DNA from 2 places in the Streptomyces sp. NPDC031479 genome. Region 2 is predicted to be linked to the other one. Evidence: predicted binding sites of a transcription regulator. Region 2 holds the regulator's gene; the other holds the start of a gene.

Region 1 (4,784 bases), on a different contig from region 2:
GATCTCCCCGACCGTCGCCTCCTCGTCGAGCGCGGGCAGCACCACGCTGACCGTCGTCCCGGCCGCCCGTTTCCGGTCGAGCAGCTGGTCGAGCGGTCGGTCGGCGGCGGACCAGGAGCGGTCTGCCAGCCAGCGCTCCACCTCATCCAGCACCCTCAGCACTCCCTGGTTCCTCGGTGGCCCTCGGCGATATCGGCCGATATGCGATCCATCTCGCGGTTCGGACGGCTGTCTCAACCGCCCTGCCCTTCGGTTACAGTCTTGAACAACGCGACGGACCACGGCATGCCGGGGTCCCCGCGCACAAACGCACCGGCGCGCCTCAGAGCGCGTGTGCCGGTGCCATACCGCTCATCCAGAGGGGCAGAGGGACACGGCCCGTTGAAGCCCCGGCAACCCTCCAGTCGGTTCTCGCGATGCGTTTTCACACGCACCCCCGCGAGGTCCCCGGCTAGGGAAGGTGCCAATTCCGTCTCATGGCGAAGTGCGCCATGGGGAAGATGAGGAGAAAGGGCCTCGCCGTCATGGCTGCACAGACTGTCGCCACCTCTACCGACCTCGGTTCCGTCGATCTCGGACCCGCCACCGGCCTCTCCTGTCGCGAGTGCGGCACCCGCTTCGAGCTCGGCCCGATCTTCGCGTGCGTCGAGTGCTTCGGCCCGCTGGAAGTCGCCTACGACCTGCCGCTCGGCGACCCCGAGGCGCTGCGCGCCGCGATCGAGGCCGGCCCGAACAACATCTGGCGCTACGCCCCGCTGCTGCCCGTCCCCGCCGACGTGGCCTCCAAGCCCAGCCTGAACCCCGGCTTCACCAAGCTCGTGGACGCCCGGAACCTGGCCAAGGAGCTGGGCGTCACCGGCAAGCTGTACGTCAAGGACGACTCCGGCAACCCGACGCACTCCTTCAAGGACCGCGTCGTGGCCATCGCCGTCGAGGCGGCCCGCGCCTTCGGCTTCACCACCCTGTCCTGCTCCTCCACCGGCAACCTGGCCGGCGCCGTCGGTGCCGCGGCCGCCCGCGCCGGCTTCCGCTCCTGCGTGTTCATCCCGCACGACCTGGAGCAGGGCAAGGTCGTCATGGCCGGTGTCTACGGTGGCGACCTCGTCGGCATCGAGGGCAACTACGACGACGTCAACCGCTTCTGCTCCGAGCTCATCGGCGACCCGCTGGGCGAGGGCTGGGGCTTCGTCAACGTCAACCTCCGCCCGTACTACGGCGAGGGCTCCAAGACCCTGGCGTACGAGATCTGCGAGCAGCTCGGCTGGCGGCTGCCCGACCAGATCGTCATCCCGATCGCGTCCGGCTCCCAGCTGACGAAGATCGACAAGGGCCTGCAGGAGCTGATCAAGCTCGGCCTGGTCGAGGACAAGCCGTACAAGATCTTCGGCGCCCAGGCCGAGGGCTGCTCCCCGGTCTCCACCGCCTTCAAGGCCGGCCACGACGTGGTCCGCCCGCAGAAGCCGGACACCATCGCCAAGTCGCTGGCCATCGGCAACCCGGCGGACGGCCCGTACGTCCTGGACATCGCCCGCCGCACCGGTGGCTACGTCGAGGACGTCGACGACACCCAGGTCGTCGAGGCGATCAAGATCCTGGCGCAGACCGAGGGCATCTTCGCCGAGACCGCGGGCGGCGTGACCGTCGGCGTGACGAAGAAGCTCATCGAGAACGGGCAGCTCGACCCGGCGCTGACCACCGTGATCCTGAACACCGGTGACGGCCTCAAGACCCTGGAGGCGGTGGCCGCGGACAGCGGTCAGACCGCCACCATCCGCCCGAGCCTGGACGCGTTCCGCGCCGCCGGCCTGGCCTGACCCTTCCCACGACTCCCGGAAAGGCGGTAGCGCCATGAGCGTCAACGTCCGCATCCCCACCATCCTGCGCACCTACACCGGCGGCGTCGCCGAGGTCCCGGCCGAGGGCTCGACCCTGGCCGAGGTCATCGAGTCCCTGGAGAAGAACCACCCGGGCATCGCCGCGCGCGTCCTGGACGACCAGGGCAAGCTGCGCCGCTTCGTGAACGTCTACGTCAACGACGACGACGTGCGCTTCGAGGGCGGACTGCAGGCGGCGACGCCGGACGGCGCCGGCGTCTCGATCATTCCGGCCGTCGCGGGCGGCTGAGACCCCGAAAAGCAGAATTGCCCCCTCCGCTAATAAGCGGAGGGGGCAATTCTGCTTGATTGGGCGCGGTAGAGTTGGGGAAGTCCCCTCCGGTGCTCTTGCCCGCCGCATATGAGCCGGCCCCGTGAGGGTTGACATTGAGTCAACATGCGTGCGCCCTTTGGGGCTTTGGCGAAGATTGTCTGGCCCGAGTTGCCCGGCCATATGCCAAATTTTCACTCTATTTCTATGTTTCCGCGTGTCCAGAATTCTCGTCGGATTGACCTGTTGCAGACAGCAGCGGTGCGGATACATTCAGCCCCGGTCGAGGCGTTCCGGCGCAAGTTCTGACCCGGGACCGCGAAGTGCGGTACCGCGCAAGGGCCAGTAATAGGGGAGTTAGGCATGGCTCAGGGCACCGTCAAGTGGTTCAACGCGGAGAAGGGCTACGGCTTCATCGCGGTCGACGGTGGTGCGGATGTGTTCGTCCACTACAGCGCCATCCAGATGGACGGGTACCGCACCCTTGAAGAGGGTCAGCGGGTCGAGTTCGAGATCTCGCAGGGCCAGAAGGGTCCGCAGGCGGACATGGTCAAGCTCGCTGCTGCCGGCTGAGACCGAGCGCGATCGACCACCGACGCAACAGACGCACGAGGGGCCCACATCCCGGACACGGGATGCGGGCCCCTCGTGCGTCGCCCCGCGAACCAGGCCGGAAGCCGCCCGGCATTGCCCGAAGCCGCTTGCACTCGCGGGGGTCGAGTGCTAATCATTGGCGTTAGCACTCTCCCGGTGAGAGTGCTACTAAGACGAGGACCGGGTCGGTGAGGCCCGACGGGTCCGGCGGGAAGGAACCGCCGGCTCCGCAGGCCGTCCGTCGCGGGCGCGGGCGCGGTCCGGAGCAATCCACCCCTGTCCGGGAGGACCACTTCAGATGGCCAAGATCATTGCGTTCAACGAGGAGGCCCGGCGCGGTCTCGAGCGTGGCATGAACCAGCTCGCCGACGCCGTCAAGGTCACCCTTGGCCCCAAGGGTCGCAACGTCGTCCTTGAGAAGAAGTGGGGCGCCCCCACGATCACCAACGACGGTGTCTCCATCGCCAAGGAGATCGAGCTCGAGGACCCGTACGAGAAGATCGGCGCCGAGCTGGTCAAGGAAGTCGCCAAGAAGACGGACGACGTCGCCGGCGACGGTACGACCACCGCCACCGTCCTCGCCCAGGCTCTCGTCCGCGAGGGTCTGCGCAACGTGGCCGCGGGTGCCAACCCGATGGCCCTCAAGCGCGGTATCGAGAAGGCCGTCGAGGCCGTCTCCGCCGCCCTGCTCGCGCAGGCCAAGGACGTCGAGACCAAGGAGCAGATCGCTTCCACGGCCTCCATCTCCGCCGCCGACACCCAGATCGGCGAGCTCATCGCCGAGGCCATGGACAAGGTCGGCAAGGAAGGCGTCATCACCGTCGAGGAGTCGCAGACCTTCGGTCTGGAGCTTGAGCTCACCGAGGGCATGCGCTTCGACAAGGGCTACATCTCGGCCTACTTCGCGACCGACATGGAGCGTATGGAGGCGTCCCTGGACGACCCGTACATCCTGATCGTCAACTCCAAGATCGGCTCGGTCAAGGACCTGCTGCCGCTCCTGGAGAAGGTCATGCAGTCCGGCAAGCCGCTGCTGATCATCGCCGAGGACGTCGAGGGCGAGGCCCTGTCGACCCTGGTCGTCAACAAGATCCGCGGCACCTTCAAGTCCGTCGCCGTCAAGGCCCCGGGCTTCGGTGACCGCCGCAAGGCCATGCTCGGCGACATCGCCATCCTCACGGGCGGCACGGTCATCTCCGAGGAGGTCGGCCTCAAGCTGGAGAACGCCGGTCTCGACCTGCTCGGCCGCGCCCGCAAGGTCGTCATCACCAAGGACGAGACCACCATCGTCGACGGTGCCGGTGACAGCGACCAGGTCCAGGGCCGCGTCAACCAGATCCGCGCCGAGATCGACAACTCCGACTCGGACTACGACCGCGAGAAGCTCCAGGAGCGCCTCGCGAAGCTGGCCGGCGGCGTGGCCGTCATCAAGGCCGGTGCCGCGACCGAGGTCGAGCTCAAGGAGCGCAAGCACCGCATCGAGGACGCCGTTCGCAACGCGAAGGCGGCCGTCGAGGAGGGCATCGTCGCCGGTGGTGGCGTGGCCCTGCTGCAGGCCTCCTCGGTCTTCGAGAAGCTGGAGCTCACCGGTGACGAGGCGACCGGCGCCAACGCCGTGAAGCTCGCGCTGGAGGCCCCGCTGAAGCAGATCGCCGTCAACGGTGGTCTCGAGGGTGGCGTCGTCGTGGAGAAGGTGCGCAACCTGGCCGTCGGCCACGGTCTGAACGCCGCCACCGGCGAGTACGTCGACATGATCGCCGAGGGCATCATCGACCCGGCGAAGGTCACGCGCTCCGCGCTGCAGAACGCCGCGTCGATCGCCGCGCTGTTCCTGACGACCGAGGCCGTCATCGCCGACAAGCCCGAGAAGGCCGGTGCCCCCGCGGGCGGCGGCATGCCGGGCGGTGACATGGACTTCTGATCGGCCCCCGGCTGATCGGCTGTTCTCGAACGAGGGCGGCACTCCCTGCGGGGGGTGCCGCCCTCGGGCGTTTCCCGGTGGCCTGGAAGCCGCTCGTGTCGATCGCGAAGCCGAACGGCCGGGG
Region 2 (4,784 bases):
TCGTCGCAGGTGCCGATGATGTCCTCTTCGGCGAGCGAGACCTCGTACCAGCTCGCCTCGCCGGCCAGCTGGCCGCGGTAGGCCTCGACGGCGGCCGGGTCGACGTACCCGGTCTGCGGCAGGAAGAGGTTCACTCCGAAGGGCCGTCGGGTGAGGCCGCGGAGCTGTTTAATCTCCTGGTACATGCCGTCGGCGGTCTTGTAGCCGCCGGCCAGGAAACCGAGCCCGCCGGCCTCGCACACGGCGGCGGCGAGCGGCGGGCAGGAGGCGCCGCCCGCCATGGGAGCCTGCACGATCGGGTACCGGGGGAGACCGTTCGGCGCGGAGGACATGGACTGCATCGTGCCACGTCCCGCGCACCGGACCGAATCACGGCAATTCGCCTGGCATAGTCCAGTTCCCTCCGGCCGCGAGGAAAGCGCGGAGCCCGGTCCGGGGCGTCCCCGGACCGGGCTCCTGCGTGCTGCCGCGGGCCGGTCAGCGGCCGTTGAACGCGTCCTTCAGGCGGCTGAAGAGCCCCTGCTGGCCGGGGGCGAACTGGCCCGTCGGGCGCTCCTCGCCACGCAGCTTCGCGAGCTGGCGCAGCAGGTCCTCCTGCTGGGGGTCCAGCTTGCCGGGGGTGGTGACCTCGACGTGGACGATCAGGTCGCCGCGCCCGCCGCCGCGCAGGTGCGTGACGCCCCGCCCGTGCAGCGGGATCGCCTGGCCGGACTGGGTGCCGGGCCGGATGTCGATCTCCTCCATGCCGTCCAGCGTCTCCAGCGGGCACTTGGTGCCCAGGGCCGCCGCCGTCATGGGGATGGTGACCGTGCAGTGCAGGTCGTCCCCGCGCCGCTGGAAGGTCGGGTGCGGCAGCTCGTGGATCTCCACGTACAGGTCGCCGGCGGGGCCGCCGCCGGGGCCGACCTCGCCCTCACCCGCGAGCTGGATCCGGGTGCCGTTCTCGACACCGGCGGGGATCTTGACCGTCAGGCTGCGGCGGGAGCGGACCCGGCCGTCGCCCGCGCACTCGGGGCACGGGGTCGGGACCACGGTGCCGAAGCCCTGGCACTGCGGGCAGGGACGCGAGGTCATGACCTGGCCCAGGAAGGACCGGGTGACCTGCGAGACCTCACCGCGGCCGCGGCACATGTCACAGGTCTGCGCGGAGGTGCCGGGGGCGGCGCCCTCGCCCGAGCAGGTGGTGCAGACGACGGCCGTGTCGACCTGGATGTCCTTGGTCGTGCCGAAGGCGGCCTCGTCCAGTTCCAGGTCCAGACGGATCATGGCGTCCTGGCCGCGGCGGGTCCGCGAGCGCGGGCCGCGCTGCTGGGACTGGCCGAAGAAGGCGTCCATGATGTCCGAGAAGTTGCCGAAGCCGCCCGCGCCGAAGCCGCCCGCGCCGCCGCCGCCCGAGGAGGACAGCGGGTCGCCGCCGAGGTCGTAGACCTGCTTCTTCTGCGGGTCCGAGAGGACCTCGTAGGCGGCGTTGATCTCCTTGAAGCGCTCTTGCGTCTTGGGATCGGGATTGACGTCCGGGTGCAGCTCGCGCGCGAGCCGCCGGAAGGCCTTCTTGATCTCATCCTGGGACGCGTCGCGGCGTACGCCGAGTACGGCGTAGTAGTCCGTGGCCACTTACGACTCCGCCAGGATCTGTCCGACGTAACGTGCCACTGCGCGTACCGCTCCCATCGTTCCGGGGTAGTCCATGCGGGTCGGTCCGACCACGCCGAGTTTGGCGACTGCTTCGCCGCCCGAACCGTAGCCGACGGACACGACCGACGTGGAGTTGAGTCCCTCGTAGGCGTTCTCGTGCCCGATCCGTACGGCCATCCCCGACTCCCCCGCCTCGCCCAGCAGCTTGAGGAGCACGACGTGCTCCTCGAGCGCTTCGAGCACCGGCCTGATCGTCAAGGGAAAATCATGTCCGAAGCGAGTGAGGTTGGCGGTGCCGCCGATCATCAGCCGCTCCTCCGCCTCCTCGGCCAGCGTTTCGAGAAGGGTCGCCAGGACGGCCTTGACGGTCGCCCTGTCGTCGATCTCGAACGACTCCGGAAGGTCCTGCACGAGCTGCGGCACGTCGGTGAACCGACGGCCGACGACCCGGCTGTTCAGCCGCGCCCGCAGGTCGGCGAGGGAGGTCTCACCGAAGGGCGTCTGGGTGTCGACGAGCCGCTGCTCGACCCGCCCGGTGTCCGTGATCAGTACGAGCATCAGCCGGGCCGGGGCCAGCGACAGCAGCTCGACGTGCCGGACGGTGGAGCGGGTCAGCGAGGGGTACTGGACGACGGCGACCTGCCGGGTGAGCTGCGCGAGCAGCCGCACCGTGCGGCCGACCACGTCGTCGAGGTCGACGGCGCCGTCGAGGAAGTTCTGGATGGCCCGCCGCTCGGGCGTCGACAGCGGCTTGACCCCCGCCAGCTTGTCGACGAAGAGGCGGTAGCCCTTGTCGGTGGGGATCCGGCCGGCGCTGGTGTGGGGCTGCGCGATGTAGCCCTCCTCCTCCAGCACGGCCATGTCGTTGCGCACGGTGGCGGGCGAGACGCCGAGGCGGTGGCGCTCGGTGAGGGCCTTGGAACCGACCGGCTCCTCCGTCCCGACGTAGTCCTGGACGATGGCGCGCAGCACTTCGAGCCTGCGTTCACTGAGCATCGCGCACACCTCCGGATGCGGTCGGTCGTCGGTCGGTCGTCGGTCGGTCGTGGGGTTCGCGGGCGGCGGGCCCGCCGCCGGCGGTCCGCCGGAGCTTCCCCCGGGCCCTGGTTGGCACTCCGAGCGCCCGAGTGCCAGAGATCCCCCGGTCAGTGTACGGCCGGGTAGTACACCGGGGGCAAGGGCGGCCCGCCAGGGTAGCGTCGCCCCATGGACGTACGTTGGGAAGAGGCGGGCTGGGAACGGCTGACCGGGCGGGCCGGCCGGCGGCGGCTCCCGGTGTGGGACTGCACGGTGGGACTGGTGGTGGGGGACGAGTCGGTGCTCCTGATCGACCCCGGATCCTGCGTGCGCGAGGGGGCCCTGGTGCGGGCCGAGGCGGAGCGGCTGACGGGCCGGCGCGTGACCCATATCGCATTCACACACGGACATTTCGACCACGTGCTGGGCGGCCCGGCCTTCGAGGGCGCCCGGTTCTACGGGGCGGTCGGCCTCGACCGGCTGCTGGCGACCCCCGGCGGCCGTGAGGAGCTGCGCGTGAGCGCGGTCAGCCAGGGCCTGGACGAGGCGGAGGCGGCCGAGGCGGCGGGCCTGCTGCGGGCGCCGGAGCACCTGGTGTCGGGCGAGTGGACGCTGGAGCTGGGCGGCGTACAGGTACTGCTGGCCAACGTCGGGCCCGCGCACTCGCAGCACGACCTGACGGTCCTGGTGCCGGGCGAGCGGGAGGTGGTGTTCTGCGGGGACCTGGTGGAGGAGTCGGGCGAGCCCCAGGCCGGCACGGACGCGGTGCCCGGGCAGTGGCCCGCCGCCCTGGACCGCCTGCTCGCGCTGGGCGGGGACGACGCGCTGTACGTGCCGGGTCACGGAGCGGTGGTCGGTGCCGGCTTCGTGCGTGCCCAACACGACACACTGGCGGACCTGTTCGGCGTGTCGCGGACCTGACGGCGGCGGTTCTCCTAGTGTCGGCCGGATGCGCGAGTACTCCCCCGACCTGACCCCGCAGTGGAAGCGTGCCAAGGCCGTGCCGGAGGTGGCCGCGGACCCCGATCTGGTGGTCGAGGTGGCGGGCACCGACTTCTGCGGTGCGGTGGTGGCGTGCGAGGCGGGCACGGTGACCCTGGAGGACCGTTTCGGCAAGCGCCGGGTCTTCCCCCTGGAGCCGCGCGGCTTCGTGCTGGACGGCGCCGTGGTGACCCTGACCCGCCCGTCGCGGGCACCCGCCGCGCCCGCCCGTACGGCCTCGGGCTCGCTGGCCCTCCCGGGGGCGCGGGCCCGGGTGGCGCGCGCCGGACGGATCTACGTGGAGGGCCGTCACGACGCCGAACTGGTGGAGCGGGTCTGGGGTGACGACCTGCGCATCGAGGGCGTGGTGGTGGAGTACCTGGAGGGCGTCGACGACCTCGCGGCCGTGGTGGAGGAGTTCGCCCCCGGGCCGGACGCCCGCCTCGGCGTCCTGGTGGACCACCTGGTGCCGGGGTCGAAGGAATCCCGGATCGCGGCATCGGTCACCTCCCCGGACGTGCTGGTGGTGGGTCACCCGTACGTGGACGTCTGGCAGGCGGTGAAGCCGTCCGCGCTGGGCATCCGGGCGTGGCCCGAGGTGCCGCGCGGCCAGGACTGGAAGACGGGCGTCTGCCGGGCCCTGGGCTGGCCGGAGAACACCGGGGCCGCCTGGCAGCACGTCCTGTCCCGCGTCACGTCCTACCGCGACCTGGAGCCGACCCTGCTGGGCCGGGTGGAGGAGCTGATCGACTTCGTCACGGCGCCCTGACCCGGTCTACGGCAGGGTGGCGAACTCCGTGGTGTCGAGCGTGACGCCGAGGACGTCGAGCGGGACCGGCTCACCGAACTTGCTGGTCCGCGCGCCCCGGTAGTCGGCTTCCTCTCCGGCACCGAAGGGCTCGGTGAGCACCACGCACGTGGCCTGGAAGGGGTCGATGATCAGATAGGCGGGAATGCCGCCGGCCGCGTAGATGGAGCGCTTCGTCACGTAGTCGCGCAGCTTGCTGGTCTTGGAAACGACCTCGACCACCATCGCCAGGGCGGCTGCGGGCAGGAGACGGCCCGACTCCGGCGCCGCCTCGCTCGGCAGGACGACGAGGTCCGGCTGCGGCTCCGACGATTCCCCCGGAATATCCACGTCCTGCGTCTGG

Evidence for each region. The regulator HrcA, encoded in region 2, represses chaperone genes, less so after heat shock. The targets are predictions, from matches to a motif close to TTNGCACTCNGNNNNNCNGAGTGCNAA.
Region 1: the regulator HrcA is predicted to act here: its motif matches at 2,882-2,908, upstream of groL (chaperonin GroEL).

What each region holds. Positions count from the first base shown of each region.
Region 1 is NZ_JBVIKC010000015.1:113,850-118,633, forward strand. Features, by position in the region: gene ACZ5D2_RS19015 (glucosyl-3-phosphoglycerate synthase) at 1-153, opposite strand, end outside; SAM riboswitch class I at 349-507, shown strand; gene thrC (threonine synthase) at 525-1,814, shown strand; gene ACZ5D2_RS19025 (MoaD/ThiS family protein) at 1,849-2,124, shown strand; gene ACZ5D2_RS19030 (cold-shock protein) at 2,509-2,718, shown strand; gene groL (chaperonin GroEL) at 3,038-4,660, shown strand.
Region 2 is NZ_JBVIKC010000008.1:78,152-82,935, reverse strand. Features, by position in the region: gene ACZ5D2_RS11800 (nitronate monooxygenase) at 1-332, opposite strand, end outside; gene dnaJ (molecular chaperone DnaJ) at 478-1,614, opposite strand; gene hrcA (heat-inducible transcriptional repressor HrcA) at 1,615-2,631, opposite strand; gene ACZ5D2_RS11785 (MBL fold metallo-hydrolase) at 2,842-3,573, shown strand; gene ACZ5D2_RS11780 (DUF3097 domain-containing protein) at 3,602-4,402, shown strand; gene ACZ5D2_RS11775 (Uma2 family endonuclease) at 4,409-4,784, opposite strand, start outside.